2 regions of the Bacillus nitroreducens genome follow, and region 2 is predicted to be linked to the other one. Evidence: a T-box and tRNA genes for the amino acid it is inferred to sense, from the RefSeq annotation. Region 2 holds a T-box; the other holds one or more tRNA genes.
The links. A T-box is a leader RNA that pairs with one kind of tRNA and senses whether it is charged. The one in region 2 lies ahead of alaS (alanine--tRNA ligase), so its partner is inferred to be a tRNA-Ala.
Positions count from the first base shown of each region.

Region 1: it has a tRNA-Ala gene. The T-box ahead of alaS (alanine--tRNA ligase) is inferred to sense a tRNA for this amino acid. The anticodon was not compared.

Region 1 is NZ_CAXHYI020000003.1:1,050,224-1,054,436, reverse strand. It holds gene ACWPVE_RS09080 (HD-GYP domain-containing protein) at 1-223, shown strand, start outside; rRNA gene ACWPVE_RS09075 (16S ribosomal RNA) at 590-2,139, shown strand; tRNA gene ACWPVE_RS09070 (tRNA-Ile) at 2,359-2,435, shown strand; tRNA gene ACWPVE_RS09065 (tRNA-Ala) at 2,453-2,528, shown strand; rRNA gene ACWPVE_RS09060 (23S ribosomal RNA) at 2,679-4,213, shown strand, end outside.
Region 2 is NZ_CAXHYI020000003.1:2,376,904-2,381,116, forward strand. It holds gene ACWPVE_RS15335 (PRC-barrel domain-containing protein) at 1-83, shown strand, start outside; gene ACWPVE_RS15340 (hypothetical protein) at 110-298, shown strand; gene ACWPVE_RS15345 (YrzQ family protein) at 325-456, shown strand; gene ACWPVE_RS15350 (AI-2E family transporter) at 747-1,820, shown strand; T-box leader at 1,915-2,221, shown strand; gene alaS (alanine--tRNA ligase) at 2,275-4,213, shown strand, end outside.

The DNA.
Region 1 (4,213 bases), 1.3 Mb from region 2:
AAGTGAGTCATTTGGAAAATTTGATATGAAAGTAATGGATGCTCTAACAGACATAGTTTGTAATATATCAATTGGTTCGAATGTAAAACTATCAAATGGACAAATCGGTGAGATTCTATTTATTGATAAAATACAGCCGACAAGACCATTAATAAAACTAAGTGAAAATGAACTTTTTGATTTAAGAAACTACCGGGATATTTTCATAGAAGAAATAATTTAAAGGCCTCCAATTTGGAGGTTTTAATTTTATTGAACAAGTTCTTTAATGCTGAATATATTGCGTATTAACCAGAACCTATTAATTATAAACAGACAACTACCAATTCGAGATAATCTTGTTTATAGGGAAATAATAAAACTTTCGTAAAAAACACTTGATTAAGGAGCATAAAGCATATATAATTCAAAAGTCTTATTCATTATCTACTATCTTTTATTATTTCAAAAAAACATTTGACTTTAATTATGATAGTGTGATATATTAATAAAGTCGCTTCGGTGCGATGAAATAGTTCTTTGAAAACTAAACATAATACAAGCGTCAACGTTAATTCTAAGTAACAAAACTTATTGAGCAATCAATACTCTATTGGAGAGTTTGATCCTGGCTCAGGATGAACGCTGGCGGCGTGCCTAATACATGCAAGTCGAGCGAATCTAAGGGAGCTTGCTCCCAAAGATTAGCGGCGGACGGGTGAGTAACACGTGGGCAACCTACCTGTAAGACTGGGATAACTTCGGGAAACCGGAGCTAATACCGGATAACATATGAGACCACATGGTCTTATATTAAAAGATGGCTTCTCGCTATCACTTACGGATGGGCCCGCGGCGCATTAGCTAGTTGGTGAGGTAACGGCTCACCAAGGCAACGATGCGTAGCCGACCTGAGAGGGTGATCGGCCACACTGGGACTGAGACACGGCCCAGACTCCTACGGGAGGCAGCAGTAGGGAATCTTCCGCAATGGACGAAAGTCTGACGGAGCAACGCCGCGTGAGCGAAGAAGGTCTTCGGATCGTAAAGCTCTGTTGTTAGGGAAGAACAAGTATCGTTCGAATAGGGCGGTACCTTGACGGTACCTAACCAGAAAGCCACGGCTAACTACGTGCCAGCAGCCGCGGTAATACGTAGGTGGCAAGCGTTATCCGGAATTATTGGGCGTAAAGCGCGCGCAGGCGGTCCTTTAAGTCTGATGTGAAAGCCCACGGCTCAACCGTGGAGGGTCATTGGAAACTGGGGGACTTGAGTGCAGAAGAGGAGAGCGGAATTCCACGTGTAGCGGTGAAATGCGTAGAGATGTGGAGGAACACCAGTGGCGAAGGCGGCTCTCTGGTCTGTAACTGACGCTGAGGCGCGAAAGCGTGGGGAGCGAACAGGATTAGATACCCTGGTAGTCCACGCCGTAAACGATGAGTGCTAAGTGTTAGAGGGTTTCCGCCCTTTAGTGCTGAAGTCAACGCATTAAGCACTCCGCCTGGGGAGTACGGTCGCAAGACTGAAACTCAAAGGAATTGACGGGGGCCCGCACAAGCGGTGGAGCATGTGGTTTAATTCGAAGCAACGCGAAGAACCTTACCAGGTCTTGACATCCTCTGACACTCCTAGAGATAGGACGTTCCCTTCGGGGACAGAGTGACAGGTGGTGCATGGTTGTCGTCAGCTCGTGTCGTGAGATGTTGGGTTAAGTCCCGCAACGAGCGCAACCCTTGATCTTAGTTGCCAGCATTCAGTTGGGCACTCTAAGGTGACTGCCGGTGACAAACCGGAGGAAGGTGGGGATGACGTCAAATCATCATGCCCCTTATGACCTGGGCTACACACGTGCTACAATGGATGGTACAAAGGGAAGCGAAACCGCGAGGTTAAGCCAATCCCATAAAACCATTCTCAGTTCGGATTGCAGGCTGCAACTCGCCTGCATGAAGCCGGAATCGCTAGTAATCGCGGATCAGCATGCCGCGGTGAATACGTTCCCGGGCCTTGTACACACCGCCCGTCACACCACGAGAGTTTGTAACACCCGAAGTCGGTGGGGTAACCGTAAGGAGCCAGCCGCCTAAGGTGGGACAGATGATTGGGGTGAAGTCGTAACAAGGTAGCCGTATCGGAAGGTGCGGCTGGATCACCTCCTTTCTAAGGAAAAAGTCGAAAAGCGAAGGTGACTGTTCAGCCTCGACAAGTGCTGGAACTTCTGAAGGAAAAGTCAGCAGACTTTGACAGAAGAAGTGAAGCAACCTCGAGAGGATAGGAACCGTAGCTAGACAATAGAAGTTCTACGAACTTCATAAAAAAGACGTTTTGTATTATGTTTAGTTTTGAGAGAGCTATTGTTCTCTAGTTAAATATATGAATGGGCCTATAGCTCAGCTGGTTAGAGCGCACGCCTGATAAGCGTGAGGTCGATGGTTCGAGTCCATTTAGGCCCACCATTCATTAAAAAATATTCGGGGCCTTAGCTCAGCTGGGAGAGCGCCTGCCTTGCACGCAGGAGGTCAGCGGTTCGATCCCGCTAGGCTCCACCAAATCTTACTGATGAAATCGTAATTGATTGAAATCAGTTATTTTGTTCCTTGAAAACTAGATAACGTAACAAAACATTCATTGAAGTAAAGTTCTTTAAACTTATAGGCGCATGAGAAGCGAAGAAATTTGCAGCTTATCGAAGCCGAACAGGTTAAGTTATAAAGGGCGCACGGTGGATGCCTTGGCACTAGGAGCCGATGAAGGACGGTACTAACACCGATATGCTTCGGGGAGCTGTAAGTAAGCATTGATCCGAAGATTTCCGAATGGGGAAACCCACTGCTCGTAATGGGGCAGTATCCTTACCTGAATTCATAGGGTAAGCGAAGGTAGACCTGGGGAACTGAAACATCTAAGTACCCAGAGGAAGAGAAAGCAAACGCGATTTCCTGAGTAGCGGCGAGCGAAACGGAAGATAGCCCAAACCAAGAGGCTTGCCTCTTGGGGTTGTAGGACACTCTATACGGAGTTACAAAAGAGCGAAGTAGACGAAGCGACCTGGAAAGGTCCGTCAGAGAAGGTAACAACCCTGTAGTCGAAACTTCGTTCTCTCTTGAGTGGATCCTGAGTACGGCGGGACACGTGAAATCCCGTCGGAAGCTGGGAGGACCATCTCCCAAGGCTAAATACTCCCTAGTGACCGATAGTGAACCAGTACCGTGAGGGAAAGGTGAAAAGCACCCCGGGAGGGGAGTGAAATAGAACCTGAAACCGTGTGCCTACAAGTAGTCAAAGCACATTAATGTGTGATGGCGTGCCTTTTGTAGAATGAACCGGCGAGTTACGATTACGTGCAAGGTTAAGTCGAAGAGACGGAGCCGCAGCGAAAGCGAGTCTGAATAGGGCGAATGAGTACGTGGTCGTAGACCCGAAACCAGGTGATCTACCCATGTCCAGGGTGAAGTTCAGGTAACACTGAATGGAGGCCCGAACCCACGTACGTTGAAAAGTGCGGGGATGAGGTGTGGGTAGCGGAGAAATTCCAATCGAACTTGGAGATAGCTGGTTCTCTCCGAAATAGCTTTAGGGCTAGCCTCGAGTATAGAGTCTTGGAGGTAGAGCACTGATTGGACTAGGGGCCCTCATCGGGTTACCGAATTCAGTCAAACTCCGAATGCCAAAGACTTGATTCTCGGGAGTCAGACTGCGAGTGATAAGATCCGTAGTCAAGAGGGAAACAGCCCAGACCACCAGCTAAGGTCCCAAAGTATACGTTAAGTGGAAAAGGATGTGGAGTTGCTTAGACAACCAGGATGTTGGCTTAGAAGCAGCCACCATTTAAAGAGTGCGTAATAGCTCACTGGTCGAGTGACTCTGCGCCGAAAATGTACCGGGGCTAAACGTATCACCGAAGCTGTGGATTGTTCTTACGAACAATGGTAGGAGAGCGTTCTAAGTGCAGCGAAGTCAGACCGTGAGGACTGGTGGAGCGCTTAGAAGTGAGAATGCCGGTATGAGTAGCGAAAGAGGGGTGAGAATCCCCTCCACCGAATGCCTAAGGTTTCCTGAGGAAGGCTCGTCCGCTCAGGGTTAGTCGGGACCTAAGCCGAGGCTGAAAAGCGTAGGCGATGGACAACAGGTTGATATTCCTGTACCACCTCTTTACCGTTTGAGCAATGGAGGGACGCAGGAGGATAGGGTAAGCGCACTGTTGGATATGTGCGTCCAAGCAGTTAGACTGGTA
Region 2 (4,213 bases):
ATATAACAGAAGGAAAAAAGGTTATTAAAACCAAGAAACCTTTAAAAATTGGTGAAAAGGCAATCGTCGTATCTCTAAATTAGGAATTCCATGATGTGAGGTGTACCCTGTGAAGTGCCCAAATTGTAAGAGCAAAGATATCGGCAAAATTGGTGTGAACCAATATTATTGCTGGGGATGTTTTATTGAACTAACTGTAAACAAAGGACAAATATTTACACATCAGGTAGAGGAAGATGGCACACTCAGTTCGTTAGATGATCTGTTCGCTGAAGACGATAGAAGGATCAGTATGTAATCCTAAACACAAGGAGTGAAGAGGTTATGAATCGAGCAATGACTTCTCTAATCACTATAGGTCTAGGTGCTGCCGCATATGGCATTATGCAAAGAAAAAACGTAATGTCGGCCCGTAACATGAAAAAGATGCGTAAACGTATAACGAAAATGTTTTAATGTAAAACCCCACGGTTGTGGGGTTTTTTAATTTTTGGATTACAAAACTAGCTTGCGGTATCCCACGTTTTTAAAACAAGGCTGTTTTCGCATCGATTGTTGCTCTTTAAGCCTTTAGTTTTTGTAAATCGAAGTTAATGAACAAAATTTTAGAAAAGAGCCTATACAATGAACGGTATATTGCAAACGAAGTAATCGAAATACAACTTAGCTTTGTAACGATAGTCAAACACTCTTCCCGTATAAAACTACTAAGATTCCAAAAACTACTAGTGAGGGGAGTGAACATGATGAGTGAAAGTAGGGTTAAATGGATTTACAGGTTATCATTTTTATTATTAGCCTTCTTGACAATTTTTGTGTTTTTAAAATTGTCCCCCATTTGGTTCCCGATCTTATCTATTGTAAAAACGTTTTTAATACCTTTTGTTATTTCTGTTTTTATTACATATCTACTTCACCCATTAATTGAAAAAATAAGTAATCGGGGAGTACCAAGAACTATTGCGATCCTTCTCATTTATCTGCTTTTTTTTGGTGGGTTAGGTTATGGGCTTTACAAAGGTATACCAGCAATCCTAGCACAACTCAAGGATCTTGCCGAAAGCTTCCCAGAATTCAGTAAAACGTACCGAGTCTGGCTGAAAGAGATTGAAACAGGAACCTCCAAGCTTCCTCCTTTTATTCACGGTCAACTTGATGAATTACTATATTCGGTAGAAGGGTATATAGACTATTTGCTTTCGAGGACTCTTGAATCTTTTAAGAGAGTTTTTAACTCAATCTTTCTGATTGCTATTATACCATTTATTGTATTTTATATGTTAAAGGATCATGACCAAATGATGAAGGCACTCTGGTACATCACTCCACGAAAACTAAGAAAGTCAGGTCAGTTATTTTTCAGAGATGTGGATGTATCATTGGGGAACTATATAAGAGGTCAGCTTATTGTATGTTTGCTTGTTGGAACAACCGCATCCCTTGCATTTTTGATTTCAGGCATGAAGTATCCATTATTGTTTGGAAGCATTGTCGGGGTTACAAACATTATCCCGTATTTTGGACCGATTATTGGTGCTATACCTGCAGCCATCATTGCAGCAACGATTTCCATGAAAATGCTGATTATCGTGGTTGTAGTTGTTTTTGGTCTTCAGTTTATTGAAGGTAACTTATTGTCACCGATTATTGTGGGAAAAAGCTTGAGATTGCATCCAATTGTGATTATAGCTGCACTCTTAGTCGGTGGGGAAATAGGTGGTATTGTTGGTCTTATTACGGCTGTACCAGTTGTCGCTATTTTAAAAGTATTTATCGTTCATGCAAAACAACATTTTACAGTTGTTCGAAGTGAAAAATAACATGTTAAAACCCAACATTGACAAAATTTTTTGGCTTGAATATAATTGACAAGAAATAAGAAAATACATAAAGAAACAAATAAATACATAAAAGATGAAAACTATGAAGGAATCAGTATGTTGCAGTACCATCTATCAGAGAGGAATTTTCATGGCTGAGAGAAATTCCAGATGAAGGGTAACAGAACGCTACTCCTGAGTGTAGGAAAACCTACCGGTGAATACCGTTATCAATATACGAAGGTGATGAACGACACTTTGTGATTCGATTAAAGACGATTCACTCATGTTAAAAATCCCCTGGTGAATGCCACAGATTTAAATCTGTGGCATAAATCAGATAAGGATTAGATAGTCGTTCATAATCAGGGTGGTACCGCGAGCATACTCTCGTCCCTGTTTTTTAGGGATTAGAGTATTTTTTTATGTCTAAAATGAAGGTGGAGGTTATGATATGAAACAGTTAACATCAGCTCAAGTGCGACAAATGTTTTTAGATTTCTTTGAATCAAAGGGGCATGCGATTGAACCAAGTGCTTCATTGGTACCCCATGAGGATCCATCCTTACTATGGATCAATAGTGGTGTGGCTACCTTAAAAAAATACTTCGATGGCCGGGTTATTCCACAAAACCCAAGAATTTGTAATGCTCAAAAGTCCATTCGGACAAATGATATTGAGAATGTTGGAAAAACAGCTCGCCACCATACTTTCTTTGAAATGCTCGGGAATTTCTCAATTGGTGATTATTTCAAAGAAGAAGCAATTGTGTGGGCATGGGAATTCTTAACAAGTAAAGACTGGATTGGATTTGAACCAGAAAAACTATCAGTGACGATTCATCCTGAAGATGATGAAGCATTTGAAATTTGGAAGGACAAGATTGGAATTCCTGAAGAACGCATCATACGACTTGAAGGAAACTTCTGGGATATTGGTGAAGGTCCAAGTGGTCCAAATACAGAAATTTTCTATGACCGAGGTGAAGAGTTTGGAAACGACCCAGAAGACCCTGAACTATATCCAGGCGGGGAAAATGAGCGTTATTTAGAAATTTGGAACCTCGTGTTCTCACAATTTAACCATAATCCTGATGGGTCTTATACTCCACTACCTAAAAAGAATATTGATACAGGAATGGGTCTTGAAAGAATGTGTTCTGTGATTCAGAATGTACCTACAAACTTTGACACAGACCTTTTCATGCCAATCATACAAGCAACAGAAAAAATTTCTGGTGAAAAATATGGGCAAGAAATAGAAAAGGATGTTGCATTTAAGGTAATCGCTGATCATATTCGTACAGTTACATTTGCAGTTGGAGATGGAGCATTACCGTCAAATGAGGGGAGAGGTTATGTCCTTCGAAGATTATTAAGACGTGCTGTACGTTACGCAAAACAAATTTCAATCAATCGCCCGTTTATGTATGAGCTAGTTCCTGTAGTAGGCGAGATCATGGTTGATTTTTACCCAGAAGTAAAGGATAAAACAGAGTTTATTCAAAAAGTAGTGAAGACTGAGGAAGAACGCTTCCACGAAACGTTACATGATGGTCTAGCGATACTATCAACTGTAATTAAAAAAGAGAAAGCAAAAGGTAGTGACACAATTTCTGGTGAAGATGTCTTCCGTTTGTATGATACGTATGGATTCCCTATTGAACTTACTGAGGAATACGCAGAAGAAGAAGGGATGAAAGTCGATCACGATGGCTTTGAGCGTGAAATGGAAAATCAGCGTGAAAGAGCAAGATCTGCTCGCCAAGATGTTGATTCGATGCAGGTTCAAAGTAGTGTATTAGGTGAAATAAAGGTTGAGAGTAAATTTGTTGGTTATGATGAGTTAGAGGTGCATTCAACGGTTTTAACAATCATAAAAGACGGAGAAATCGTTGAAAAAGCGAGTGAAGGAGAAGAAATCCAACTTGTACTAGATGCTACACCTTTCTATGCTGAGAGTGGTGGACAAATTGCCGATGAAGGTACACTCGAAAATTCAACTACAAAAGTAATTGTAATAGATGTTCAAAAAGCACCAAATGGTCAAAATTTACATCGGATTTTAGTAGAAAAAGGAAGCATAGCTACAGGGGACAAGCTACATGCGAGAGTAGATCAAGAAAATCGTAGTGGTGTTATTAAAAACCATACAGCTACCCATCTTTTACACCAAGCTTTAAAAGATGTACTAGGGGAACACGTAAACCAAGCAGGATCTCTCGTAACATCAAATCGATTACGTTTTGACTTTTCACATTTTGGTCAAATTAAGCCAGAGGAACTTGAACAGATTGAATCGATTGTAAATGAAAAAATCTGGAGTAGTATACCTGTCCAAATCGATTATAAATCTCTTTCCGAAGCGAAAGCGATGGGAGCAATGGCCTTAT